4 regions of the Paenibacillus sp. FSL R10-2748 genome follow, and region 2 is predicted to be linked to each of the others. Evidence: riboswitches for the same ligand, from Rfam matches in the RefSeq annotation. Region 2 holds a riboswitch; each other region holds the start of a gene.

Region 1 (7,407 bases), on a different contig from region 2:
CGCAAGAAGGACAATTCTCCTTTTTAACGCTATCTACTGCTATCGCTACATACTCATTTTTCCACAAATCAAACGAAAGCAGCTTTCCTCTCAAATCTTCTGGATATCCACCCAGAAGTTTGAAAGCTTCCGTAGTTTGGTTAGCCGTGACCATCTGTACGGCCTGCGGAATAATCCCGGCGCTATCACAGGTTTCACCGCCAAACGGCACAGTTCCCAGCAGACAGTGAAGACAAGGCGTTTGACCCGGTAAAATGGTGTAGGTTACACCATAGCTGCCCACACATCCCCCATAAATCCAAGGAATCCGATGCTTTAGTGCCATGTCATTCATAAGAAGTCGGGTATCGAAATTATCGGTTGCATCCATTATGAGATCTACCCCCTGGATCAACTCTTCCAGCTCTTCCACCCTAACATCCAGTACATGTGCATGTATAACCGCTTCCGAATTAATATCCTTTAATCTTCGCTGAGCAGCTATTGCTTTGGGACATCTTTGCGCAGCATCACTTTCCTGAAAAAGCTGTTGGCGCTGCAAATTGCTCCATTCCACATAGTCCCGGTCTACGAGGCTCACTGTACCTACGCCCCCGCGAACAAGTGTTTCCGCAATACCTGTGCCTAGCGCTCCAACACCTATGATTAATACGTGAGAGGAAGCAAGCCGACGTTGTCCTGTCGGTCCAAAGGGTTTGAATCTTTCTTGTCTGGAATAACGGTCACTTGGATGTGTTCCTCCTGCACCGGATTTGTCAGATACCTTCATGCCTGAATCATGCCTTCTGTCGGACTGCTCGCTGAAGCGTAACGTTTTACAGGAATCATCCCCGCCTCAAAACCATATCTTCCAGCACGAACAGCCAGTTTCATGGCCTCAGCCATTTTTACTGGGTTCTTCGCTCCTGATACGGCTGTGTTCAACAAAACAGCATCTGCCCCCAACTGCATCGCCATTGCCGCGTCACCGGGTGAGCGAATACCCGCATCGACAATAACCGGAACCTCCGCCTGTTCAATAATTAGCTCTAATGAAAACGGATTGAGCAAACCATGTCCTGTACCAATCGGTGAAGCTCCAGGCATAACGGCGTGTACTCCAAGCTCTTGTAGCCTCTTGGCTAGAATCACATCGTCCGATATGTAGGGCAGCACGATAAAGCCTTCTTCTAACAGCTTTTCACTAGCCTTCAACGTTTCAAAAGGGTCAGGCAGCAGTGTCTTGCTATCCCCAATGACTTCCACCTTAATCATATCGCACAAGCCGGAGGCTTTTGCCAATTGGGCAATACGAATGGCCTCCTCTGCTGTTGTAGCCCCTGCTGTGTTGGGAAGAAGTGTATATCGGCTCAAATCCAGCATATCGAGAAAATGCTGCTTATCCCGTTCCTCCAAGTTCAATCTCCGTACAGCAAACGTCAATATTTCCGTCTCAGCAGCCTCTACGGCTTGGGACTGGATATCCAGATCAGAGAATTTTCCTGTTCCCAACAACAACCTTGAGGTAAAAGATGCTTTTCCAATGGTTAACATGATCAACCGCCTCCCACAAAATGTACAATCTCTAGGCAATCTCCATCCTTCAGTACCGCTTCATCATGATCTTCACGGGTCAATATACGCCGATTCAGCTCTACCACTACGGTTTTCACCTTTACATCAAGCTCATGTAGCAATTGATCCACATGAGTGATTCGATTAGAAAAGGTCAGGCTCTGGCCGTTAATCGTCAGCTTCATAAGCTTTCCTCCTTGAGGAGCTCAGAAGAAAATCTACTTATCCCAAGTTCAGCCGCACCAGCCCCATTAAGCATAGCTGCCATCGCACGCCCGGTAGCATCACTCAGCAGGACACCGTTGCGATAATGCCCGACGGCAGCATATACGCCCTCGACCCCAGGGACAGTGCCTATAAAAGGATGACCTGATGCGGCCTGCGGACGTAAGCCCGCCCAAGTGCGTATAAAAGAAGCTTCACGGACGCGCGGCAGCCAAGCAGAGGCACGTGCCAGCAACCCCTCCAAGCCTCCTACGGTCACCTCTTCGTCATATTGATGCGGAAGGCTCGTTGCCCCAATCCAAAGCTCGTTATTCTGTTTAGGCACGAGGTAAATATCATCAGCATAAATGGTGTATTCTAACGGGTGATCCTTCAAGGAGACCGCTACCGCTTCGCCCTTGACCGGATAAAGTGGATATTCAAATCCAACCTGCGCTAGCAATTTCATGCTATCCAAGCCTCCAGCAATAATGACCTGATCGCAGGAAAAAAAGCCACTATCTGTTCGGACACCGCAAACTCGACCATCCTGTATGACCAGTTGCTCTGCCTGTGTACCAGACCATACCGTTGCCCCCAGCACCGCAGCAGCACCTGCATAAGCACGACAAAGCTGGACAGGAGCCACTTGTGTCTCCTTTGAACGATATATTGCCCCGATCGCTTGTTCATCCAAACCTGGAATTCGTCGGGCCAATTCCCTCGCATCCCACCAGATAGGGCAATCATCCTCTCGCGTTTTAGCAGCTTTCCAGCGTTTTTGGCCTTCAGTTTCCGTATGGAAAGGGGTCACAAATCCTTCTGTACGGAATTCCACCGAAATACCCGACAAACGCTCCAGATCACAGACAAGCTCAGGGAATGCGTCTCGACTTATGCGAGCAAATCGTGCCAGCTCAGAGTCGGTGAACTCTTCACTTTCCGCTGCCAGCATTCCAACCGCTGCTCCTGAGGCTCCCTCACCCGGGATCAATCGTTCCAGCAAGATCGTACTTCTTCCCTCCTTGGCCACATGATAAGCAATGGAACTGCCGATGACACCTCCACCTATGACCAAGCATTCAGCGTGTCCTATCGCTCTTGCCTCTGTGTGTATCTTTGGCATTTGTTTCGTGTCTCCTCTCCATAAACCATTCTGCTTTCAGCTTGCCTCTACTCTCGTTTTCTCGCTACAGGCTGTGAACTACAAGATCTGCCATTCGCCTATATTCCATCGCAGCTGCAACGGGCGACTCAGCCTTCCATATACCAGACATCACCGCAATTCCGCTTGCTCCGGCCCTATAAAGCTCCGGGATATGGTGCGGTTGTATGCCGCCCAGCGCGATCACCGGAATGTTCGACAGCCTGCAAATATGTTCAAGCTGAGCTAAACCCCGCGGTACAATACCGGGCTTACAATGGGTCTCATATACGTGACCATAAAGTACATAGTCCGCTCCTGCCCGCTCGGCAGTCTGCGCCTCCTCCAAGGAATGCACAGATACTCCACAGCGTGTACCCTTTGGAAGTAGGCTTTTCACATCCGCTACAGGTAATCCATTAGCTGGTAGCTGGACGGCTCCAACCAAAGTAAGTAAAGCTACATCCACACGATCATTTACTACAATTTGTTGCAAAGAAACTCCCTGCTCCACCATGCTGCGAGTCAAAGAAAGCAATGCAGAGGCACCATTCTGTTTTAAACGCGCGTGTACATAATGAACATACGGACAAATCACAGCAGCCACTTGGGCGGCTTGTGCAAAAGTGCCCTTTTCCATCGAAATTGCGTGTAATTCGATTTTGTCTTCACCTCACATTGGACTAAAAGATCTAAGCTTAGCCAGTCACGTCTACCAGCAGTAATGAAAGGGGATTGTATGTGAATCGTCTACGGAAGCTCGAACAACTTAAAGTGACGAAACGCAAAAAAACCACTTCCCCAAGGAAGTGGTTTAACGAACGTCCAATAATCGAACGGACAATGATATCCGTATACGTGTATCGTCCCACGCACAAACAAAAATAAGATGGTGTTGCCTTGTTTGTACGGCGCTCACTTCCCTACGCTGGCATAACCCAGATCAGGTGCAAAGGGTCCGAAATCCATTTATTCCGTCTCAGCCGCATGGGCGGCTCCCCTAGTGTGACTATTTTATTGTATAAGCTAAAGATAGCTTAGCATATTTTCCTAATTCTGCAAACCCCACTTCGTGTGAAATATGCAGAATTGGATTTAGTTGATGTTAGTTAACTTTACTTGACCACTCTTCCACATTCCACGTTTTGGTTACCCAATCCTCGTAAAAGTCCGGTTCGTGAGATACAAGCAATACGGTCCCTTTGTATTCCTTCAAGGCACGTTTCAGCTCATCCTTAGCTTTAACATCCAAGTGGTTGGTAGGCTCATCGAACAGTACCCAGTTGCTTTCACGCATTAACAGTTTGCAAAGACGGACTTTAGCCTGTTCTCCACCACTGAGCGCAGATAGCGGACGCGTGATATGCTCATTCTTTAAACCGCAACGCGCCAAATGCGCTCGTACCTCATGCTGGTTCAAATGTGGGAATTCATTCCACACATCGTCAATCGGTGTTATTTTCTCCGCCTTTACTTCCTGCTCAAAATAAGCGGGCTGCAAAAAATCACCTTGATAGGTTTTTCCACTGATTGGCGGTATTTTTCCCAATATGGTTTTGAGCAATGTCGATTTACCGACACCGTTGTAGCCAACAATAGCAATCTTTTCGCCACGTTCAATCGTCATGGACATTTTAGGCAAAAGGGCATGCGTATAACCAATCTCAAAATCAATACCCTCAAATACCGTCTTTCCGCTTGCACGTGCTTCTTTGAATTGAAAGGTTGGCTTCGCAGCTTCTTCAGGCTTATCTATACGTTCGATCCGATCAAGTTGCTTTTCACGGCTCTTTGCTCGGCCTGATGTAGAGGCACGCGCTTTATTACGCTGAATAAAATCTTCCTGTTTCTTAATAAAGTCCTGTTGCTTCTCATAAGCATCAATATGCTGAGCTTTGTTCAGATCCGCCATTTCAAGAAACTTTTCATAGTTAGCTGAATAACGGGTCATCTTGGCAAATTCAAGATGGTAAATAACATTAACGACCTGGTTCATAAACTCAGTATCATGTGAAATAAGAATAAAAGCATAGGGATAATCCTTCAAATAGCGCGTAAGCCATTCAATATGCTCTACATCCAAATAGTTGGTAGGCTCATCCAGCAGCAGGACATTTGGCTTTTCCAACAGCAACTTAGCAAGAAGCACCTTTGTCCGTTGCCCACCGCTAAGTGCAGATACATCCCGGTCCAGTCCTATGGCCGACAGACCTAGTCCATTCGCCATTTCTTCAACCTTCACATCAATGAGGTAAAAATCCCCCATATCCAGTTGCTCCTGAATTTCACCCATCTGTTCCAGCAGCACTTCCAACTCTTCAGGAGAAGCATCCCCCATTTTGTCAGTAATCTGCATCATTTCCTTTTCCAATTCCAACAAAGGAAGAAAAGCGTCTTTCAAAACATCACGTACCGTTTTGCCCGGTGTCAGCTTGGTATGCTGATCCAGATAGCCGTAACGTATACGTGGAGTCCATTCCACTTTACCCTCATCCTTAAGCAATTTTCCAGTCAGAATGTTCATGAGTGTCGATTTACCGACACCGTTAGCTCCTACCAAACCTACACGTTCCCCCGCAAGCAATCGAAAGGAAACATTTTTAAATAATGCGCGGTCCCCAAAGTTGTGAGATACATTTTCTACAGTCAATAAACTCATAAGCTGTTTTTGGCTCCTTATTGTCATCGGCGCTGCCGACTGTTCTTATTTCATATGCATTTCGTTTCTTTCAAAGCTTTATTGTAGCACATTCTGCAACCATATCGGAATATGGAAAACAGCGATTTTTAAGGTTTTTGATATGGATCTGCCTAAAAAAAGAAAAACCACCCATGAAGGTGATTATTTTAAGCCATTATAACATTTGTACTCAAAGTATCCCGCAGCTGCTGCAGATTTTTCATCCGCAAAACGTTCACTCGCTTTAAAGGGAGCTGGACATGAATCTCTATAAAAATATTTCATCCCAGTATCTGGTTCTATGCCGCCTATAATGTCTTGCTTTCTAACGACTCTCCCACCACCAAATCCATAGTTATTGTAATACCTGTCTCCGACCGGAATGCCTTGGATAAACGCGATCAGACCCACATCATCTACTGTGTTGTACCACTCCTCTTGCGGAATGAGCGGTAGCGTGAACGTATAAGTTATGCCGTTACGTGCAGCTTTTTCGTTATGGACATTAATAATTCGCGCCAGGTCCTCTTGGACGCTGCGAACGATGGTGGAACGACGTATTTGCTCAAAAGTTTCTGAATTATTCAGTAAAGATATAGGGGTCTGGTCCTGAAGTTCCTTTTGAAAGCCCTCCACCCACCTGTGATTCCGCGCATCATATGCGTGCACATAATTATCCAAGGTGAACCCCACACTGTTGCCTACTGAATCAACATAGGCATATGGCTTTTTTTCGCTCCATTTGGGACCTATGGCAGCTTGTCCATGCTCGTCGGTATAGGCTTCTGAAGTGAACGCATAATAACCGTCATAATCTAGAATTACAATGGCTGGTATGTAATCCAATAATGCACGTTGTGCTACTATATCCCCATCAATGCCTACATTAAGAAAAAGGGTGTGCAGGAACGTGTGCAGCGCTGCTTCTTTATCTACACGAAAAAACTTATCCGATCCGTATCCGGCCTCGCGTTCTTGACGTTCATTCTGTGAGAGCATAACCCCTGCATCCTGAACTGCGGTACGGAGAGCCGACGTATATTTCATTTCTAGCTGCTGCACTTCACGCTGATTCTGGACCCGTAAGTCACTAACTACACCAAAGGGCAAAAACAAAAGTATAAATATGACTGCAAAATCAGTAATCTTCATTCAGAACCATGCCCCCGTAAGAAGCTGTAACTGCCGGCTTTCCGCTATCTGCCCCACCGAGAAGCCATGATTTGTACAAGTCCGCAGGAGTCCGATTCGTATTATGTAGCCGGACCGTAAAATAATCCCCGGCCATCAAGGTATACCGACGTAGCTGATCTGATTTTGGCTGCTGATTGTCAGGAAACAGTACAGGTAAGATTTGCGGATTATAGTACCCATCATATACAGTTTCATAATTGCCCAGAAAACTGTCTGGCTTCGCGGCATCTGCATAGTCCGGTACATACTTTTTGTGCATATGCTCCAAGTCAACTTCGTAGATATTGCCTGTCAATTCCAGATCACGCATAAAATCGTTATACATCGTCGGTGTAATGTAACCTTTGGTTCTTACCATATCAACAAAACGTACAGTTGAATGATATGTATTTAACCCGGATATATCATCCTGCCGTTCAGCAGCTTGAGCTGCGGGTACGATGTACAAAAGCAATACAGCGAGCAGTGCCCCCAACAGCTTGGATATTGTTTGAACCACTTCATTCCTCCTCCAATTTCTCAAAACGTACAGATGTTATGTCCCCATTCCCATTACGCTGTGGGTATATGGAATATAAAGAAGAAGCATCCAAGGTCGATACATCAGGCTCAAACGGTTCAGAATACGCAT
Region 2 (7,407 bases):
TTTACCGCTACCAAATCGGACTTGTTGCTTTCATTATATTGTTGCATAAAAGGAGCATGCTGAAAGAAGTTAGCATCCACTTCATGGCTTGCCAATGCGTTATTCGGTTGGATATTGTCTGAAAGCACGACGATTTCCAGATTGACTCCGTCCTGTTTAAGCAGCGGCTTCACGATATCCAGCACATCTGTCATCGGTGGGATTAGCGTTGCTACTTTCAAGGTCACTTCTTTTTGGGAAGTTGCTTCTTTAGACTGTGTTTCTGGAGCAGCCTGCTTTTGACCACCGCATCCGGCAACCAGTAGCATAACGACAGCAAATATTGTAAGTAGTTTCAAGTTCGTTTTCATGTTGTTTTTCCGACTCATTTGATGAGGAACCTCCAAGTAAATTGTGATTGGGAAGATAAAAATGAGTTACAGTACAGCCGCAGCCGCTTCGCGTGCAGATTGTTCTTCCGATCGCTGTTGAAATGGGATTCTCTCTGATTTATAACACAATTTATAGGTTAGAATCCCATTTCAAAGGCGAACGCTGACGCTTCTCCAGAACAATTCTGTCCGCTCCGCTTTTGAGGTACTGTAAAGTCATTTTTATTTCCCATAGTGGGTGGTGCAAGTGTAGCGAAAAGTTACATTTTTGCCCTATCGCTTGTCGATCCGGCGGGATATGGTGCTTCCGGTGAACTGGATCGTTTGTACAAAAATAATCATGATGACGATGGTGAACGCCATCAAGCCTGTTTCAAAACGCTGGTAACCGTAGCGGATGGCAAAATCGCCTACCCCGCCGCCGCCCACAATGCCCATCACCGTGGAGTAGGAGATGAAGCTAATGGTTGACGTGGTCAAACCCAGTACAAGCCCGGAACGAGCTTCCACGTACAGAAATTTAAAAATAAGCTGGAGGGTGGATGCCCCCATAGAAGTAGCGGCTTCAATTACACCCTTGGGCACCTCAAGCAATGATTGCTCCACCAGCCTCGAATAATAGGCGATGGCCACCACTGACAAGGGAACCGTTGCAGCCATCGTGCCCAGCGCCGTCCCTACGACCAGACGTGTAAATGGAATCATAAACACGACGAGCAACAAAAACGGGAACGAGCGGATGACATTGACCACACTGTTCAATAAGGTGAACAGCAGTCGATTTTCATATTTTTGCCCTTTGCCGCACAAATACAAAATCGTTCCTGCCGGAAGCCCTAACAGTACAGCTGCTGCGATAGAAATCCCCACCATGATAAACGTCTCCCCGATGGCTTTCCATATCTCTGACTGGTATTGCACAATGATGCTCAGCATTTCATTCATCAGCTTCACCTGCTTCCGCTGTTGAACCTACCGCAGCGTCAACTACACGTTGCGTTGAAAGCAGCTGCCCATCCCGCATTTCTGATACACGGGTACAAATATTGCGTACCACGTCCATATCGTGCGTTACGATTACAATGGTAACTCCCAGTTCCCGGTTGATCTCCCGTAACACGCCCAGAATATCCGCGGTCGTCTGCGGATCAAGCGCCGAGGTCGGCTCATCACACAGCAGCACCGCAGGTCGATTCGCCAGCGCTCTGGCTATCGCCACACGTTGCTTTTGGCCTCCGCTCAGTTGTGCCGGATACTGTTCTGCTTTATCAGCTAAACCGACGAATTGCAGGCATTCGCGCACACGTTCCGCTCTCTCTTTTTTCGCGACACCTGCCAGCTCCAACGACATTGCCACATTTCCACTGACCGTCCGATTGTGAACAAGATGATAATGCTGAAAAATCATCCCTATCGATCGCCGCGCTTCACGGAGACGTTTTTCCGGCATGCGAGTCAAATCTTCCCCGTTCACAACCACGTTTCCCTCATCCGGCCTTTCCAATACATTCATCAACCGGAGCAACGTAGACTTACCGGCACCGCTGGCACCTATGATACCGTGAATTTCCCCCTCCTCCACTTGAAGGGACACGGATTGAACCGCATGAAATTGGCCGCTTGAGGTGGTATAATGCTTGCTTACCTGATGCAGCGTAATCATGAAACCTGGCCTCCTGATGATCCATTTCTCAGGGAAAATGTAATAAGCCCGCCAGCCCAGGCGGGTCTGTACGAGCCGTCAATTCCCATTGCATTAATATACCACAGAGCAGAAAACGGGCAAAGCCTTTTGACAACAATTAACGTACATCCCACACCCCCACGTAAGGAAAGCAGATACCGAGTCCCCAAGCCAGCGTAAGCATGATGACAAAATAGAATATGAACACAATATCTACAGCCGAATAGCCAATCGCATAATAATACGTGCGTTTGGTTTCATTAGTAAAACCCTTGGCTTCCATGGCAATAGCAATTCGCTGTGCACGCCGGATACTTTGAGCGAGCAGCGGAATTGCATACCTGCGAAGCGTGGCATACATATTCCATTTGGACACATGCTGATGTAAACCTCGAATACGATGGGCTTGTCTCAATGCCTGGAATTCCTCCACCATCATGGGCATCAACCGCATGGCTGCCAAAAAGCTATACGCATACTTCGGAGAGAGCCTCCATTGCTGCATCAGTGAATAAAAAAGGTCCACTGGACGAGTCGTTAAACCAAACAGCAACCCTACCGCCGCCATACTCAGCGCACGAAAGCCCAGATGTATACCCCGATAAAAGCTTTCCTGCGTAATATGGATCAGGCCCCATGTCCACCAGGTCGTCACCCCTTTGCCGAACATCATCATGCCCGTTGAGGTTGAAATAAACACCAATATAAAGGGAGATCCATACAGCAGCAGCCGCTTCCATGGATGGCCTGACCAGACAAGCAGCAGCAGCATAGCACACGCAACATTAAACATGACATTCGGATCATGAATGACTATAACGACCACAAACAGTATGGAAAACATAACGAGCTTTAGGCCCGGATTCACACGATGCAGCCATGTTTTATGATGGGGAAAGGACAGGTTCATACTGTAGTTCCCCTTTCTGAATCCGCCATATATCGGTACAATATCGATGGACAATTTCTGGGTCATGCGTGACCATCACAATGGCCGTGCCTGCCGCTCTCAGCTGCTCCAACATATCCAGCATGACAAAGGTATTACGCGCATCCTGCCCAAAAGTCGGTTCATCCAGCAGCAGCACTTCCGGCTCACGGATCATAGCCGTAGCAATACTCAACCGCCTTTTTTGGCCCAATGAAAGCTGATACGGATGACGCTCGTCCAGCCGCTCCAGTCCGAACTGTACGAGCATCCGATCGACCCGTTCCCGGCACTGTTCAATGGTGAACAAGCTCTTGGGTAACGAATACTCTAGTTCCTTTCGTACGGTGTGTGCTACGAATTGCAGCTCGGGATTTTGAAACGCGAACCCGATACGCTCTGCCAGTTGTTCCGTACTGCCTGCCTCAATTCCGCGCACGCTATAACGTCCCTGTGTGCGAAGTAAGCGCATCATGGAGAGCAGCAGTGAGCTTTTGCCAGCCCCGTTTTCACCGACCACGCCAATCCAGTCGCCAGGCTTCACCTGCGCATGCTCCACATAAATCACTGAACTTAAACCGCGGAGGCCACTAAAATGTTCCAGCTCCAGCAAATCAATCCCTGTACCATTCCCCGTACCATTCTGCTGTGTCACTGATTCACTCCAACGCGGCGAAGACGATTCACTCCATACTCCCGGGTACCACACGCCATACTCGGACAATGCCTGCCGCTGCCCATGAAATACTTCTTCCGCCCTTCCATCCGCAATGATCTCCCCTTGAGCAGAAAGCACCACAATCCGGTCCACATCATGGACAATTTCATTAATTTTATGCTCCACGATCACCAGTGTCTGGTCTACCGAAATGTTTCGAATGGTATCCCACACCTGTGTAGTACCTTCCTCGTCCAACAAAGCCGTGGGCTCATCCAGAAAAAGCACTTCTGGCTCCATAGCCAGCACAGACGCAATCGCCAGCCGCTGTTTCATTCCCTGTGACATGCTGCCAATGGGCATGTGTATATCATCCGTTGATAGACCAACCTGTATCAGCAGCTCGCGAATACGGGATCGCATCTGCTCACGAGGAACCTGATTATTTTCCAACACAAAAGCCAGTTCCTCGTCTGCATATGACATACAAAACTGCGTATCAGGATCTTGAAATACAATACCTGAGACACTTGGGATTACAGCAGCATCGCATTTCATAGGCACTTCTATCGTGCGTGGAATCAGACCGCTTAACACTTGGAGCAGCGTTGATTTACCGCATCCACTCGGTCCCAGCAACAGCAGCTTTTCCCCCTTGCGGACAGACAAAGACATATTGTGAAAAAGCAGCTCCTGCTCACCGGGGAATTTCAACCGAAGACGGGTGATCGAAGCCACCACATCTTCGGTTGCCTGGCTCATCAATCCAGCCCCTTATAATCTTGTTCCGTTGCGGGTCTCAAACTTCGCGTGACTCCGGTTACCTCCAATGCCCTAGCCAGATAGAACGCGAATACCCCGGCAATCACAATGCTGCCAATCATGCGAAAACCGATATACAAAACATAGTTCCAGGTCGAAAGCTGATCAATATACCCGTAGCTGAAGTCTAAAATCAGAGAAGCGACAGCCGCCCCGGCCGCAGCTAGCGAAGCAACCCACAGGTTTGCGTTCCGATACAGAAAAGCCGCAAAAAATAGCTCCGCTCCCAAGCCTTGCAGCAGGCCATAGTACAAAGTGGACATCCCCCATTCGCTTCCCAAAAAAGCACTGACCGTTGCCGCTGCCACCTCTGCCAAAATTGCAACACCCGGCTTGCGAATGATGAGATAAGCAAACGTGCCTGCCATAAACCACATGCCATACATCAGTTGCTCGGCGTGTAGACCGAATGGTTTCATCAAATCATAGGCAGGTCCCCATATTTTGTAGACTAACCCGAACACAACAGCGATCACAATCGTGACCAAAATATCAGTCAGCTTCAACCCTTTGGACGCTCTTACAGCAGTATTCATTATTGCGTGCTCCCCTTATCCTTATAATTGGCCTCTTGGCCATAAAAAAAAGCTTGTCTGGAGCTGAATCTCCAGGCAAGCTTTATGCGCAGTAAAAGGTGAAGCACCATACAAAACATCATTCGTCGATATGCCTTATATAACCAGTAGTCTAAGCTACTACACTGATACCAAGCCAAAGTCAGGGTCAAGGTAAAATGCTAGGACATACATTGTATCTATCGACAACCGCGAAACAAGCGGCATTCCTGTATAGTGTTCTTGGTTTCTCTACGCTGGCATTACCCAGATCAGATTTCACGGTCAGTGGCAAGGGCCACCCTCTCAGCCTGACTTTCTCAAGCTCCCGACAATGCTTTTTTAATTCACTATAATATATACCACATCTATGGCTTTGACAATCCTATAATCCGAAGAAACGTTTGGCTGTCTCCGTCGTGGCGATTTCGATCTCCATCATGCTTCGGCCTGTACATTCGGCTATCGTAGCAGCAATGTGAGCGAGATACATCGACTCATTACGCCCTTCTTTGGGCTTCACGGGCAAATTACGCGGGGTCAAAAATGGAGCATCCGTTTCAATCATCAGACGGTCCAAGGGAATATCTCTGACCAGTTCACGCAGATGTTTGCCACGCCGTTCGTCGCAAATCCAGCCGGTGATCCCGATATACAGTCCCATCTCTACATACGTATGCAATTCTTGTTCCGTGCCTGTAAAACAATGCACCACTGCTTTATCGACAAGCCCTTGATACTCCCGCAGCATAGCGGCAAAATCCTCATGTGCATCTCGTTCATGCAAAAATAACGGCATATTCAGCTCACCCGCCAGTTGGATTTGCTCGCCAAACCATCGGCGCTGCACATCACGCGGCGAAAAATCACGGTTATAGTCCAATCCGCATTCCCCTATGGATACGACCTGCGGCTGACTCGCCAGCTGGCGGAGCTGCTGAATCGTATCTGCGCTGCAGTCTTTGGCATCATGGGGATGCACGCCAGCTGTCGCATACAGCTTGCCCGGATAACGTGCTGCATACTGAGAAGCCTCCCGACTGCTGCGGACACTGGTCCCGGTAATAATCAGGGGTGAAATCCCTACAGCTGCTGCTCTCTCTACCACCTGTTCCCGATCCGCATGAAACGAACGGTGCATCAAGTTCACGCCAATATCAATTAACGGTGTACCCCTTTCCATCTCAATCCCTCCTTCGCAAACTACAATCTCGGATCAATCGGCTCCGATTCCAGAGATAGCGCGGCAAGGACGCATTCATGAATACGATCTACCGTATCCTTGCGGACAAAACGTTCCACGCCTTCCATACCAAGCGCTCCTTCCATCAGGGCATGACGCTCCTTTTTGTTCGTTCGACGCTGCTTCAGACGCTTTAAATTCTCAGGGGCAAGATAATCCATACCGTAAATGATGTGCAAATACTTCCGGCCTCTCACCTTGATTGCAGGCTGAATCATCTTGTCCCGATTTTTCATCAAAAAGCGTTCCGGCTTGATCACAATCCCTTCATGACCATCCTCTGTCATCTCGTTCCACCAGCGAATGACCTCTTCCTCGCTTGCTTCGTCCGTGATAACGCGGTACTCTGTCTCCATAAACAGGGAAGACAGCCCAGCCAGCTCCCGGTTTTGCTCCATATGCCAAATATGAGAATGGTCGAAAAAAGTCTTTCCGCTGTGTGCCAGTGTATGGAACGGTGCAATACGAATTTCATCCAGACCGTCCACATCCCAGCAATATTTTTGAAAAGCCTCTTGAAACGTTACGGCATTCGCGTACTTCTGTTCCATTTCCTCCAGCCAGTCTCCAACCTCTCGACCTGCAACCTTCGCCTGCTTCAGCTTGTCTACCAGCTTACTGCGATCCAACAGAGCTGCCTCCCCCACATGCGCATACTGTGCAGCAATCAGTTCCCGAGCCTTGAGATTCCACGGTACAATTTCCGCATCCAGCAATACAAAATCCGTCTGGTTCCGTTCAAAATATCCAGCAGTCCGTAGATCCACATTAAGCTTCTCCATCACTTGCTTCCCAAGGCTTTGTTCAAAGAAAGCTCTCCCACTCCGACTATAGATCGTGCCCAATGTCGGGTAGCCTACATATTGAACAGCGGCCTGTTCGTTTTTGAATAATAGCAAAATAGCCCGGCTACCCATATGTTTTTTCTCGGCCACCATCGTTTGTACTCCTTGCCCGCGATAATAAGCCAGCGCCTCACGTGGATGCTCCAGATATCCTTCCTCTGCAGACACCGCTGGAGCAGGGCTCATCGTCGGTGGAATATACACCAGCTCCTCCATGGGTACAGTCACATGTGACACAGTATCTATAGCGGATTTGATCCATTCTCCTTGTACGCGCACTTCGCCATACGATTCCGTCAGCA
Region 3 (7,407 bases), on a different contig from region 2:
CTTTGACACTTTAATTCGCCACCAGACTGCCTCAATCCTGACTTGGATTCCGCAAAATTCTCCTTTTACAAGGTTATTCGACAAAATAACACAATCCCGACTACTAAACTAAGAAAACGGGCCTCTAGCCCTTGTTTTAGACCTAGGCACATTTTCCTCTAAAACGACCATCCTCCTAATCAACATTTTGGACACATATGACCATCTTCCTGTTTTATGTCAAAAGCGTTTTACTTTGAAAAAATGTGGGTATAATGATTGAAACATTACCAAGCAACCTACATAGCATCACGACATCAAGTACATACAAATAGTCCTATACAGACGTCCTAAGCAACTCAATCTGAATTTGACAATATGGAATTGGAGGAATGACCTACATGAATACAATGAACTTAACCGTCCACACCCTGATGCCCTTTCACCACCAATACCAACGTGCCAACGCGGTGAGTATGCAGAAGAAAGAAGATAGCTCGGAGAAGAAGCTCAGCTTTCAGGACATTTTGAATGAAAAAATGGGTAAAAAATAAGGCGCCGTTTATCCGGTTGCAAGATCCCGCTTTACATAAGCTAAAAAGCCGTAGTTTCCTACATCGACTGTAGAGAACCACGGCTTTTTTTAGTTCATTTGTTCCTAAACTCACACGTTCGTTTTACTGACCGCCATCCCGATACTGCTCTGCCTTCTCACGCATCCCGGCAGCTACTGCTTCTTGAGTGTTCAGCCCCTTATCCGCTGCATAAGCGCGAATGTCCTGCGTGATGCGCATACTACAAAATTTGGGACCACACATCGAGCAAAAATGTGCTTCCTTGGCGCCCTCTGCCGGTAGCGTTTCATCATGGTAGGACAAGGCCCGCTCGGGATCAAGCGACAGATTGAACTGGTCCCGCCAGCGGAACTCAAAGCGTGCCTTGGACAAAGCATCATCCCGCTGCTGTGCCCGTGGATGACCCTTCGCCAGATCGGCAGCATGTGCCGCAATTTTGTAGGTAATGACACCCTCGCGGACATCATCCTTATTCGGCAGACCCAAATGCTCCTTAGGCGTAACATAACACAGCATGGACGTCCCGAACCAACCGATCATCGCCGCCCCGATGGCTGAGGTAATATGATCATATCCGGGGGCAATATCCGTCGTGAGCGGTCCCAAGGTATAGAAAGGAGCTTCCTTACAAATCTCCATTTGTAAATCCACATTCTCTTTGATTTTATGCATAGGGACATGTCCTGGCCCTTCAATCATGACCTGAACATCATGCTTCCAGGCGATTTGCGTTAGCTCGCCCAACGTTTCCAGCTCTGCAAACTGTGCTTCATCATTCGCATCATAGATGCTACCCGGACGTAGACCATCCCCGAGAGAAAAGGCCACATCATAGGCTTTCATAATTTCGCAGATTTCTTCAAAATGCGTATACAAAAAATTCTCCTGATGGTGCGCAAGGCACCAGGCTGCCATGATCGACCCACCACGGGATACAATTCCCGTCATTCTATTCGCCGTCATCGGTATATACCTCAGCAATACACCCGCATGAATTGTAAAATAGTCCACTCCCTGCTCCGCCTGCTCAATCAGCGTATCGCGATACAGCTCCCACGTCAGCGCTTCTGCTTCGCCGTTCACCTTTTCAAGTGCCTGATACAGCGGTACAGTCCCAATCGGTACAGGAGAATTCCGAATGATCCATTCACGTGTTGTATGGATATTACGGCCTGTGGACAGGTCCATAACTGTATCCGAGCCCCAACGCACAGCCCAGGTCATTTTCTCCACTTCCTCCTCGATGGAGGAGGTAACCGCAGAATTACCAATGTTCGCATTGATCTTCACGTGAAAATGACGCCCAATGACCATTGGCTCACTTTCCGGGTGATTGATATTCGAAGGCAAAATGGCTCGTCCAGCCGCCAACTCCTGCCGTACAAACTCAGGCTCCACCCCTTCGCGGATCGCCGCAAATTCCATTTCGGGCGTAATGATCCCTTGCCGCGCATAATGCATTTGCGTCACTGTACGACCTTGCGAAGCACGAAGCGGACGGTTGGTCACGCCGGGAAATTCAACTGTCTCCCGTTTGGAGCCAGGTTTCAGTCCATTATCCTCCGGTTTGACGGCGCGTCCCTCGTAAGCCTCCACATCGCCCCGTTCCAGGGCCCAAGCTCGCCGTAATGGAGGCAGGCCCTGACGGATATCGACCTGATAGGCTTCGTCGGTCATGGGACCGCTCGTATCGTACACACGCAATGGCTCATGATGCTCCGTGCCCTGCGGCGTATGTGTAGGATGAAGAGCAATTTCGCGCTCTGGCACGGCAATGTCCGGCCGTGAGCCTTGAATATATACCTTACGGCTCCCTGGAAAGGGCGTTACCCCTCTGGCTTGCTCCCCGTTTGTCTTCTCTACCTCAACTTCTTTTGTTCCTACCAATCTTACTTCTGTTGATTTCAATTCTGTTCCTTTTGTTCCTTCTACTTCTGTCGGCTTCATTGTCCATTCCTCCCGTTTCGATGAAATGACACACCGATCCGGAACCATTCCCAGGGTGGCGCTGATCTATGCAAAAAAGCCGGTTCCCCAGGGAACCGGCTAATCTAACGAGGCAGCTATCCAGACAGTACGCATGTGGAATAATCCTATTCCAATGCGTCACCGTAGACAGCAGCCGCGTATACATTTCAATGGCCGATTACTTCCCTACGCTGGTATGATCCAGATCAGGTGCAAAGGGTCCGGAATCTTGCACGATTCCATCTCAGCCCGGCATTACAGGCTCCCCCAGTAACTGTGATACTTCTATTCACATGAGGCGGCTATAACAGATATCCCGCCATCCTTACCAGACTACTTTAAATTTATGGCTTTGGCAACCCTTCTAGGTTCCCTTTACCAAGGAGACGCTCCCCATCAAATCACTCTGCTTGCTTCAACTGTGTTCATTCTTGTTACGGAAGCATAAGCCCCATTTCCTTCGCCGCTTCAATCAAAATCGGAGCAAAGTCATGTAGCGTCTCGGGTGCAAGCCGACTGACCGGACCGGATACAGATAAAGCCGCAGTGACCTGTCCCTTCCGGTTTACAATTGGGGCAGCCACAGCAGCAGCCCCTGGCTCCCGTTCTTCATAGCTGGTCGCATAGCCCTTCTCGCGAATGTCCTGCAGCTGGGCTTTATAGACCTCCGGGTCTACTGAGGACGGCCATTCATCCCCGCTTAGCAGGGCTTCCAGCTCCTGCGGCGGCATAAAGGCTGCCAGCACTTTGCTGGAGGCCCCTACAGCCAGCGGCATACGCGCACCTACAGGCGCAACCCTGCGGATCGCCTGATTGCTCTGCACGGCTTGTATGCGAATACGCATGCTGCCGTCACGTAAGTACAAGCTGACCGTCTCGCCCAGACGATCACGTAGTCCTTCCATTGCAGGCTGTAACAACACCGCCGGCTCGTCGCTTTGGGACAAGTGCGTGGATAGCTCCCAAATGCGGAAGCCAAGTCGATATTTTTCCGTTTCGGCATTCCGAACGACAAAGCCCCGATCCTCCAACGTAGTCAGCAGCCGATGAACCGTGCTTTTATGTAGACCAATTTTGGAGGCAATCTCCGTCAGGCCAAGATCCGAATCTGCGGTAAAACACAGCAGTATATCAAGTGCACGCTCTACAGCGCGAACGGTTAATTTACGGTCTTCCATCGTGAACCGCTCCTCTTGTATCCATATTCGTTTCACACTATGAAACATGGTTACATAAATTATATAGAATAGTCGCGGCTACTGTAAACCGATGTTTTTGTGACAACCATATTACAGAACGAGAACAAACATCGACAATTCTTTGCATCATTTTTACTTTTCCGGTTCAGGCGTTGACTTTGGATAATCCCCATCATACGATAATAGGTATCTATACGGATCTACACTACTATTTTCAAGTGGAATTATACCTAAATTCTATGAAACGAAGATCAATTTTATATAAGGAGGCTCTTACATGATTTCGACATCCCAGCGCAACGCTCAGCTACAGACCGCTGTTCAGGAGCCGTCCACCCCACTCTTTAATCCCCGTCTGCTGCGGTTCAAGCACGTTGTGATTGCTCTGCTGCTGTCGGTCGTCTTTTTTCTGTTGTTTTGTTTTATTGCCTTGCATGCTTACATCGCATGGGTACTTACGAATCCCACCGTTGCACCACTGTACTCTAATCCGATGCAGGCCAAAAGCATGCCTTATGAGGAAGTCAGCTTCCCTGCCAAGGATGGTAGCCGCATGGTACAAGGCTGGTATATCCCGGCGGATCAATCGCGGAAAACGATTATTTTCAGTCATGGCTATGGGGCTAACCGCGAAGAAAGCTGGATTCCCATGTATGATCTGGCGCATTATGCCCACAGTTTGAACTTTAATGTGGTCATGTTCGATTATGGATTTGCGTCACAAAACAGCAAAGCAGTCGCAACCGGAGGCAAAGCAGAATCCCAACAGCTCCTCGGAGCAATTCAGCTTGCGAAGCAACGCGGCTCGTCGGAGATTATCGTATGGGGCTTCTCCATGGGGGCAGGAACCGCTCTTCAGGCGGGCTTGCAAACCAAGGATGTGGACGCAATGATTTTGGACAGCACCTTCCTGCTGGAGCCAGATACGCTGTACCATAACATTCACAATCAAATTAATCTGCCAAGACATCCGTCTTTGGAAATTCTGGAGTTGCTGTTTCCAGTCTTGAACGGAACCAGCTTGCATCAAATTCCATATCAGGAAGTTAAAAAGGAAAACTATCCGTTCCCGATCATGTTTGTGCATGGTACACAGGATGAAAAAGCTCCTTATCCTATTGCGGAAAAGCTCGCTGCCAATCAAACCAACCCGCTTTCCAGTGTATGGATTGTTAAAAACGGGATACATGAGCTTATTTTCAGAGAGCACCCTCGTGAATATTTGCGACGGGTATCGACGTTTCTAAGCAGTGTACAGGAGCTGGAGGACAAGAAAACCATCGCTGATGCCCACAAACAAACGACTACGAAGTAAATTTTTCGAAGAACTGTATTCTATTCTTCGCCTGGAAGAAGCCTGCCTATGGACACTTAACCCGTGCCGTAGCTGGGCTTCTTTTTCGTTTTCCATGGGTATTCATTGTTTTACGTAACAGATGTGACCGGATTAAGGGAGTTCATAGACATATTCCTGATGAGACAGCGAATATACTGGGTACGTATGCATCCAGGGCAGATCTGCCAGATCCGCCGGATAGCCATAGTAGGATACGGGAGGTAAAAAAACGATGCTGAGTACTTATGGGTCTTTCCTGCCCTTACGTGTGCTGGAGGAAATTCGGCATTGGAAGCAGCAGGAAAGTTGGCATGTGGAAGTGATTAAATCCGCTACCGAGGGATTGGAGCCAACTTATGTACGGTTGCTGGATGATTGGCGGACTGTATTCGAACAGACGGAACGCACCGCCATAGAGTTGCTAGAAGAGCAACGGAGCGTACTCGATCCGGCAGATCAGGCGTGGCATCAGGAATGGAAACAGATGTCGGCTGCTCCACAAGCACATACACACGAATTCACTGGACATTCAAAACAGTCAAGGGGATTAGACGCATCATCATCTGTAAAGATGCCATTGTCAGAGTCAGCCTTAAACTCTCAGCCTGACTCACAAGAATTAAATCGTCGACTGGACGATTTGCTGCAAACCGCAAACCGTCAGTCACAGGAGTATGTACGACAGCTCGGTCTGCTGAGCGAACACAGTCATGCATTGCGTCAGCAGCCAAAATCCGCCGGAGTTGTATTACACGCGGCACATGAAAGCCAATATTTCCTAATCTCGACAACCCCCTTTCAAGAACCTGGCTCCATCGCAAGGGCTGCTAGGTTGTATCATGTAGCGGCAGAGGGTGAGAATTACCCAGAGGAAGCGTTTCGAGAACGGCAGGCAGGCATAAGGGGAGAAGGCGCATGGACGACTAAAAGCGTCAAGTCCAGCCAGGCACAACCTTCGGCAACGGAAAAAACCTCAATCGGCCGGTCGGTTCCTATTGGGGGACATCGGCTACCGCCGCTCCCTTACCCCTATAATGCGCTTGAACCGTATATTGATGAGAAAACGATGCGTATTCACCATGATAAGCATCATTTGAGCTATGTGAATGACCTGAATAAAGCGGAAAAGAAGCTGGAAGAAGCCCGAAAAACAGGTGATTTTGACCTCGTAAAACATTGGGAACGAGAACTGGCATTCAACGGCGCAGGCCATTATCTGCATACTCTTTTTTGGACGATCATGAGTCCTAAAGGTGGCGGAAACCCAAGCGGACCGCTGGCTGAACAGATTAAAAAGGATTTTGGCAGCTACGATGCATTCAAAAAGCAATTCAGTTCGGCAGCCGAAAAGGTCGAGGGTGGCGGCTGGGCTATCCTGGTATGGAGTCCACGCGCGGGACGGCTTGAAATTTTGCAGGCCGAAAAGCACCAGAATCTGACTCAATGGGAGTCCATTCCGCTGCTGGCGATAGATGTATGGGAACATGCATATTACTTAAAGCATCAAAATGAGCGTAACAAATACATTGAGGATTGGTGGCATGTCGTTAACTGGCCTGAAGTGGAAGCGCGCTACGATCAAGCCTCCAAACTGAGATGGCAACCCTTCTAAGCTTCTAAGCTAAAGAAAAACTACACCTACAAATCGTATCGCTCTCTGAGCGCTGCCATTTGTTCGGTCAATCCTTCCGGTTGTACCACCCAGCCATCGGCAGGTAAAATGGCTGTCCGGCTCTCAACGACACGGCGCAGAGATGCCGTGTACGCCTCAACAGATGGCACTCCAGCCAGCTCTGCCAGGCTACCCATCGTTGCTGGATTCACCCGGGGGTAATCCTGCTGCTGCACGCCTGCCGATGTGTCCCCGGCTGCCTCTGTATAGAAATGCTGCACCGCCTGTGCACGCTCTGCACCGCTGCCCTCAATCATCACGAAGGCTGTGATGATATACGCCTTGGCTTGGCGCCGCTGTGCAATGCCGCAAAACTTGCGGCCCCGGACGCTGACATCGTAATCCCCGGGACAGAAGGACCCGAGGATTTCTCCGGTCTGCGCCTCGCCAGACCACGGAACCAGCGCATCGGCAATTAGCGCTGCCATGAGCCGAAAATCCTCATGCAGGCTGATGGCCCGCTGTGGATTCGGCAGGATTAAGGACAGGTTCAGTACCCCTCTGTCCAGCATGACGGCTGCTCCACCCGAGGGGCGTACGCATACCGAGGTTCCCGCGTTGCGCACTCGTTCCATCGCCTGTGGGGCGTAGGGAAGCCTGCGGTCCCGGTGACCGATCACAAGCGCTGACGGATGCCGCCATAGATGCAAAATGGGTGTAGCTCCTTTCCCTACTTGC
Region 4 (7,407 bases), on a different contig from region 2:
GCCTCCCTTGGCAATCATCACGGGATCGACGACGACCTTTTTCCAGCCGAACTTTCGAATCTGCTTGCTCACAAGACGGATGATGCCCGCATTAAACAGCATGCCAGTCTTCAGGGCATCCACTCCAAGGTCTAATCCTACAGCTTCGATCTGTTCCGCTGTTGCTTCCTGTGGCAGCGGATATACGCCGTGGACCCCTAAAGTATTCTGTACGGTAATGGCCGTAATAGCCGACATGCCGTAAACGCCAAGCTCCTGAAAGGTTTTGAGATCGGCTTGAATCCCGGCCCCGCCGCCACTGTCCGAACCGGCAATCGTCAGTGCTCTGGGTACACGAACGTCTGTCATCGCGCACCACCTGCTGTGGTTGTTCCGGCTTCACGGACAGTGACATGCCCCTCTAGCGAACCTGTATGTAGTTTGGCGAGCTCGTCGAGAAAGGCAATCTGGAAGCTGCCGGGCCCCAGCTCTGCGGTACGTGCTGCGGCTCGGGAAGCTGCTGCACCGTAAAATGCCAAGCCTGCTGTACCTGCGAGCAGCAGGTTGGGTTCAACAGCTGCAAAGGCACCTAACACAGAGGTCAGCAGGCAGCCTGCTCCGGTTACCTTCGTGAGCAGCGCGTCTCCACCGCTAATCATTCGTACTTCGGCCCCATCGGTGATGACGTCCTCTTTTCCAGTAATGACAACCATTGTATTGAGCGTTCGAGCAGCCCGAATTGCCAGATCGACATTTCCGCTGTCAGCACTGTCACCAGCATCTACGCCTTTAATCTCACGCGCTTCTCCAACAAGATGCGCGACTTCGGCTGCATTGCCCCGCACCAATGAGATTTTGACTTTTCTCAGGATTCGCAGTGCCGACTCAGTTCTAAAGCTCGTTGCTCCCGCACCGACCGGATCTAGCAGGACCGGAACACCGTGTGCATTCGCCGATTGTCCAGCAATGATCATGGCATCCACCAGTTCGCGGTTCAGCGTACCGATGTTTAACACGACGGCTCCCGCTATTTTTGCCATGTCTGCTACTTCCTCGGGTGCATAGGCCATCACCGGGGAGGCGCCCAATGCATACAGGCCGTTGGCCGTAAAGTTAGTGACTACCACATTGGTCATATTGTGAACGAGGGGTTTGCTGTTTTGTACCTTCGTCAGGAGATCCGAATAACTTTTTTCCCATGTACTCATAATGATTATCCTCTCTATAGTTGGTGGTTCAACAGGGCATTAACTGTACTTCACGCATCGAATTGCCAAGCTGACTATTCCAAGACCGCTGCCTGTATCTGGACCGGCCATTCTTCCTGCTTATAGGCCATGTCCCAGAACTTATATTCCAGCTGGCAGCTCAGTATAAAATGCTCAATCATCCGCTCTCGCTCAGCAGCCGTTGCGCCTTCCGCCCAAGCATCTACACGTTCTCGGAACTTGAGTGTTGTATCATCAAGCTGGTCTCCATAGAAGCCCATCCATTCATAGAACGGATGAGACTCATCCGGCTTTACTTCATCCAGCAGCCTGCGACCAATCTCGGCATACGTCCACATACATGGCAGCAGCACAGCCAAGATCTCGCCCAGGCTGCCCTCATGCGCAACCGTCAGCATGTGACGGATATAGTGATGAGCCGACGGAGCGAGCGGATATCCCTGCAACTCTTCATAGCTCACCCCTGCGACAGCACAGAAATTTTGATGCGGATGAACCTCGCTGTGGAGAATAAAAGAGATTTGTTCATTAAATACAGCCATGTCCTCCCGATTCGTGCATTTGGAGATTGCGATGCCGTATATCCGCATGTAGGCGTTCAAATATTCAAAGTCCTGTTTTACATAGTGAATCAGCTGTCCCCTTGTCAAACTTCCTTCAGCAATACCTCTCACAAAGGGATGCTCAAAAATCGCTTGAAAAATGCCGTCCGCCTGCCGACGGAGTTCTTGTGTAAAACTCAATTTCCCCACCTCCATTAAATTGAAGAGCAAGAAGTCCTGTAAGAATATAATTCCGGAACAACGCTAAAAAGCCGCCCCGGAAAAATGGAGCGGCTTCAACAATAGGCCCAATACGCAAAAAACGCTTGAAACCTTATATACGAAGGCTCCACTTTCCTACGCTAGTACGAACTAGATCAGGTTCAAAGGGTCCAAGATACATTCTTGTCTCAGCCATATTGGCTCCCCTAGTGGACTTCTATTCTTTTGACTATTACTGTACATACGTTCATACGCTATGTCAAACATAGTGTGCAAAATATTAAATTTCCTCTAGTTAGGTGTTTTGGGCTTAGTGAGGATGATGAATTACACTTTCCACTGCTTTGACCTTGGCATATTCCGGTTTCCACATTGCATCTTGTATAGCTTGTTCCACATCTGAAATGTGCGCCTGCGCTACCTGATCCTGAATCGCGGCTTTTGCAACCGCAATCGCAACAGCGTACGAAACTTCGCGTAATTTTCGGATATGAGGGAGTAGCGCACCGCCAGGCGTATTCGAATCTACACCATTGGCAACAGCAACTGCTGCCGCTGTAAACATCGCAGGGGTAATCCTTTTGGCTTTAACCACAATCGCACCCAGACCCAGTCCCGGAAAAACAAAGGCATTGTTCGCCTGTCCAATCTCAAAATTTGTATCGTTATAGGTAACGGGCTCAAAAGGACTTCCGGTTGCGATCAGTGCTCTGCCATCTGTCCACCGGATCAAATCCTCGGGTACTGCTTCTGCAAGGTTTGTAGGATTGGACATGGGCATAATGATCGGGCGTTCTACATGCTTTGCCATCTCCTTGATGATCTCTTCAGAAAAGGCACTTGCTACACCGGAAGTTCCAATCAATATCGTAGGCTTCACCTGACGGATGACCTCCAGTAGCGGTATTTTGCCGTCACCCGACCGGGTCCATGAGCTGACTTCATCCTTTTTGCGCACATACGGTTTCTGATACTCCAATACGTCTTCCATATCTTCCGTTAACAGCCCGCGATAATCAAAGGCCCAAAAGGACTTGAATGAATCATCTACGGAAAGGCCATCCTCGATCATAGCGCCCCGAATTTGATCAGCGTTACCGATCCCTGCAGCCCCTGGGCCGAAAACAAGTATTTTTTGTTCACGCAGCGGAGTCTTGGTGACACCCACCGCCGAAAGAATCGCAGCCAGGGTCACTGCTCCTGTACCTTGTATATCATCGTTGAAGGTGAGTATGCTTTGACCGTATTTTCCTATAATATGGCGCGCATTAACGCTACCCACATCTTCCCAATGTAAAAGCGCCTTCGGGAATTGCGCTAACGTTTTGCTGATAAAAGTATCAATAAACTGGTTATAGGCTTCTCCGCGAACTCGTTTATGGCGGTTTCCGATGTACAGTGGATCATTCAGCAGCTTTTCATTATTCGTGCCTACATCCAGTACAATTGGCAGCACCCGCCCAGGATGAATGCCTGCCGCAGCCGTATATACTGCAAGCTTGCCAATAGCAATGTTAATCCCCCCGACGCCCCAGTCACCAATCCCCAAAATACTTTCGGAATCTGTCACGACAATCAGATCCACATCATGGCCGCTCAAACCAGAATTATGGAATGCTTGTCCAATACCGTTCGGGTTATCTATCGACAAATATACGCCTCCAGGGCGGTTGTACTCGTGACTATATTCTTGAATCGCGGTTCCTACGGTCGGCGTGTAGACTACGGGCAGCATTTCACTCAAATGATCGGTTAGCAGCCGGTAGTAGAGTACGACATTTCGGTTGTGAAGGTCGTTGAGAGAAGCATTTTTACGCAGCATGGTGGGTTGTGCGAGAAACTGCTGATATGCCCGTACGCTCTGTTTCTCCAATGAAAGGACGGTTGGAGGAAGGATTCCTTCCAAACCCAGCTCTTTGCGTTCTTCTTCTGTAAAAGCGACACCTTTGTTCAAAAGAGGATTTGCCAACACATCCTTTCCCCGTAATGGAGTAGATAATGACCCATCGCGATTGACATAAAATGCTTCCATAGAAAGACCTTCCTTCTCTTCATTTACATATGGTAAGGATTTCACAAAATTCGATTTCAGTCGCTCCGAAGTGCAAGATATAGACGAACTAAACCATTTCGATCTATATCTTGTTCATTGAAAGTCGCTTATCGGATTTTTGCAAAATCCTCAAGATGACATGTTGTCCATAGTATGGACGTGCGAATCTGTTTTATTCTTCTATTTATCTATGACAAAATAACCGTATATTCTTCCTTCTGTTGATCTAAAAGAACTAATTTTCGATATGGATGCGCTAACTTATTCTGATGGTTTTGGTTCTAATGAATCAGGTCTAAATACTCTGTTTTTATCAAATATGAAAATCAGTTTTTCTTCTCTTATATCCTTATATATCATGGAGTGTCAGCTATTTTGTTAAGGAAATATGAAGTATTTGGACATTAATTTAACTCCTATAAGCAAACATTCTTAATTCTTTTTCAACAAAATAGAACTATTCGGAGGAAAAGGAGAGGTTTGTGTGCAGGGACCTATAGCCATTTTTAGCGATAACGACAGGGCTATTGATTATCCCAATGTGATTTGTTTTTACCAATATATACAGTGCGAGGACACGGAGGCAGCTTCAGTCTACGAGAACGCATGTTGTTGCCTGATTGATTATAGGGAGCCGGGGCAGGCGGTGCGGAAAGCCAATCAGATCCGTAGCCAATTTCCGCAAATGCCATTGTTACTGGTGACGGATGTAACAATTCCGTTCAGTGATCAGCATATGGTGCAAATCACCGGAGTAGGCCGTTTGCGGCTGCTATTTTGGCAAGCCAATGACACCGAAGAAATGCTTTCGGAAATACAAAGCTTGCTCTATCCCGAGTATTCGACCAAAAGCCAACATATTGCATTTATCTTGTCTGTATATAACGAAGAGCAACGTTTTGTTCATGTCAAAACCTTTGCTGAACGACTGCAAGCCTTTATCCGCAGCCATATTATTGAAGGTTCGATTTATCTCATTGATGATGGCAGCCACGATGGTACCAATGCCTTGATTAAAGCGCTGGAGGCAGCAACGGACTTGTCCGTAAACAGGATTAATCAGAATCTTAGCCCGCTGCTTCAAACAAGGGAATTGGGACGCAATACACGTAAGGCAGGGACGTATCTGGAAGGGATGCGGACCATAGGTGCGGATTACTACGTATTTGTGGATGCGGACGACTCCTTTTTTATTGAGGATATTGCCAGAATGATTAATGTTGTTCAGCAGGGCTATTATGATGTCGTGATCGGAACCAAGGATATGACCGCCGAGAATCGATCTTTATTGCGATCTGTTGTCAGCTTTGGTAAGCGGGTCATTTCCCGTCCTTTTTTACCAACAGGTGTGGTAGATTCGCAGACTGGGCTTAAAGTGATGAGTTCGGTTGCAGTGAAACGGATGTTTCCGCATTTAAAGGAACAGCTCGGACTGGCGCTGGATCTAGAAATGATGTTTATTGCCAAGCGACTCCAGCTTCGTGTGCTGCAATTACCCGTCAAATGTATTGACCGCGATGGATCGCACATTCATGTCTGGAAGGATTCTATTCGTTTTTTACGCTCCATCATTGATATTTGGCGACTGGATCGGCGGGTGAGATAACAACGTGAACAACCGATTGCGATCGTTGATGTTCCCTCTCTTTAATGTGCTGCTTAACGGATTTAATTTTTTCTTCCACATTGCAGCGAGCTGGTATCTTACCGGACAAGCTTATGGCCAGGCGAATGCGCTGCTGGCACTTTTTGCACTTTTATCCGTTTTGGGTTTATCCATCCAGCTATTAACCGCCAAACTGGTCTCTAAGGGAGACCAAAAGCTTGCGCTACGAAGCTTACCGCTCGGTTCTCTATTACTCAAAGCACCTCTGGTGCTAACCGTACTTGCCATGATCATTTTACTCATCTTTCATCCGTTACTGCGTTCGCTATTAGGCGTCGAATCCGGCCCGCTGTTCATGCTGTATGGCTTGATCGGACTGCATATTCTTGTAAGTTCGTGCCGCGGAGATTTACAGGGCAGGGAACGCATGTTGGCGCTCAATGTGAACTATTACATTGAGGTATTAGGGAAGCTGAGCCTGTTTTTTGTTCTGGCTGCACTGGGGTTAAAGCTGGAAGCCCTACTGTTAGCAAGCTGTGGAGGAATGTTGCTGTCGCTGCTCCACGGCTGGATCGTTTCGGCTCGTGGCTTGTCCTTATTCACATACAGTGGAGAACATATCCCTTCTGGGCTATGGAAATCATTGGGTCAGGATTTCACCGATAGCCTTATGACGAATTTATTCATTTTGTTTTGTATCTCCATCGACATGTTGTATGTACAGCATTACTTTCCTGAGCAGGCCAGCAGCTATGCCATTGCGCTGAAGTACAGCCAGTTGGTCTATTACGTTTCGTATAGTCTAATTGCTGCCTTTATTCCAAAGATCGGTGCGCAGGGGCATGACCGCCAAGCTTTGGGCAAGTTGATTGCCGTCTATGCCGGTTTAATGGCTATAGCTGCAATCTGTGTATATGTGGGCACGACCTTTGTGTTCCCTTCCTCTATTCCCATATTATTCGGAGCCTCTTACCAATCGGCCGAGGCCTATATTCCATGGGGAGGATGGGTGTACTGGCTATTTTCCATCGTGCTGTTTTTTGTGCATGTGCACGTATTGGTGGGCAGACGAAAATTTATGTTCAGTCTGATGGCAGGAGCCGCGGCTTTATTAGTAGCCTTTCATATTGCCCACACAGATCCGGTAGATTTTTTGCTATCTGAGTTCATAGTTTACGGGGTTATGGCTCTCTACTTTGTGATAGACGCCTATGTGCATTTGTTCAAAATAAAGATAAAGGGGGATTTACCCCATGAATACCATACATGAACAGGACGGTAAAACCGTAGTTCTATTGCTTTCCTGGCGTGACATTCGTTCACCTAAAAGCGGGGGAGCAGAAATTTTTACCCATGAAATGCTTAAACGCTCACAGCAAGGACGTTTCCAGTTCATTCATTTTTCACCCCAATTTGAGGGGATGCCTGAGCATGAAATTATTGACGGTATTACGTATATTCGAAAAGGGAACATATACAGTGTTATTTATTATGCGATGCGCTATTACCGTCGTCATCGAGGGAAGATCGATTATGTAATTAACCAGGCGAATACGCATCAATTCTTTACCCGGTTTTGGGTGGAGGCATCCAAGCGGATCTTTTTCATACATCAACTAACAAGGGAAATATGGTTTGAGAACGCCAAATTCCCGCTAAATGTTATTGGGTTTCATATGGAGCCCTTGATGCTTAAGCTGGCTCGTAAGGATCGGACGCTTACGGTATCTCCGTCTACCCGATATGATCTGCTTAAGCTGGGCTTTCACCCGGATC

The links. Region 2 has a riboswitch for thiamine pyrophosphate ahead of NSS66_RS24265 (ECF transporter S component). Riboswitches for the same ligand answer to the same signal wherever they lie in the genome.
Region 1: another riboswitch for thiamine pyrophosphate. It lies ahead of NSS66_RS06975 (thiamine phosphate synthase); the one in region 2 lies ahead of NSS66_RS24265 (ECF transporter S component).
Region 3: another riboswitch for thiamine pyrophosphate. It lies ahead of thiC (phosphomethylpyrimidine synthase ThiC); the one in region 2 lies ahead of NSS66_RS24265 (ECF transporter S component).
Region 4: another riboswitch for thiamine pyrophosphate. It lies ahead of tenA (thiaminase II); the one in region 2 lies ahead of NSS66_RS24265 (ECF transporter S component).

The regions. Positions count from the first base shown of each region.
Region 1 is NZ_JBBOTK010000002.1:137,230-144,636, forward strand. Features, by position in the region: gene NSS66_RS06955 (ThiF family adenylyltransferase) at 1-769, opposite strand, end outside; gene NSS66_RS06960 (thiazole synthase) at 766-1,533, opposite strand; gene thiS (sulfur carrier protein ThiS) at 1,536-1,739, opposite strand; gene thiO (glycine oxidase ThiO) at 1,736-2,884, opposite strand; gene NSS66_RS06975 (thiamine phosphate synthase) at 2,949-3,542, opposite strand; TPP riboswitch at 3,806-3,914, opposite strand; gene NSS66_RS06980 (ABC-F family ATP-binding cassette domain-containing protein) at 4,008-5,561, opposite strand; gene NSS66_RS06985 (hypothetical protein) at 5,745-6,734, opposite strand; gene NSS66_RS06990 (hypothetical protein) at 6,721-7,275, opposite strand; gene NSS66_RS06995 (hypothetical protein) at 7,277-7,407, opposite strand, start outside.
Region 2 is NZ_JBBOTK010000011.1:60,835-68,241, reverse strand. Features, by position in the region: gene NSS66_RS24290 (MetQ/NlpA family ABC transporter substrate-binding protein) at 1-368, opposite strand, end outside; gene NSS66_RS24285 (methionine ABC transporter permease) at 645-1,316, opposite strand; gene NSS66_RS24280 (methionine ABC transporter ATP-binding protein) at 1,309-2,034, opposite strand; gene NSS66_RS24275 (energy-coupling factor transporter transmembrane component T family protein) at 2,174-2,965, opposite strand; gene NSS66_RS24270 (ABC transporter ATP-binding protein) at 2,940-4,403, opposite strand; gene NSS66_RS24265 (ECF transporter S component) at 4,403-4,999, opposite strand; TPP riboswitch at 5,249-5,358, opposite strand; gene NSS66_RS24260 (TatD family hydrolase) at 5,403-6,200, opposite strand; gene NSS66_RS24255 (polynucleotide kinase-phosphatase) at 6,221-7,407, opposite strand, start outside.
Region 3 is NZ_JBBOTK010000005.1:409,852-417,258, reverse strand. Features, by position in the region: gene NSS66_RS17960 (hypothetical protein) at 381-533, shown strand; gene thiC (phosphomethylpyrimidine synthase ThiC) at 657-2,501, opposite strand; TPP riboswitch at 2,689-2,801, opposite strand; gene NSS66_RS17950 (IclR family transcriptional regulator) at 2,957-3,700, opposite strand; gene NSS66_RS17945 (alpha/beta hydrolase) at 3,999-5,036, shown strand; gene NSS66_RS17940 (Fe-Mn family superoxide dismutase) at 5,290-6,669, shown strand; gene NSS66_RS17935 (lipoate--protein ligase family protein) at 6,696-7,407, opposite strand, start outside.
Region 4 is NZ_JBBOTK010000006.1:98,232-105,638, reverse strand. Features, by position in the region: gene thiD (bifunctional hydroxymethylpyrimidine kinase/phosphomethylpyrimidine kinase) at 1-348, opposite strand, end outside; gene thiM (hydroxyethylthiazole kinase) at 345-1,187, opposite strand; gene tenA (thiaminase II) at 1,262-1,951, opposite strand; TPP riboswitch at 2,088-2,190, opposite strand; gene NSS66_RS18565 (NAD-dependent malic enzyme) at 2,283-4,004, opposite strand; gene NSS66_RS18560 (glycosyltransferase) at 4,510-5,631, shown strand; gene NSS66_RS18555 (transporter) at 5,636-6,901, shown strand; gene NSS66_RS18550 (glycosyltransferase family 4 protein) at 6,885-7,407, shown strand, end outside.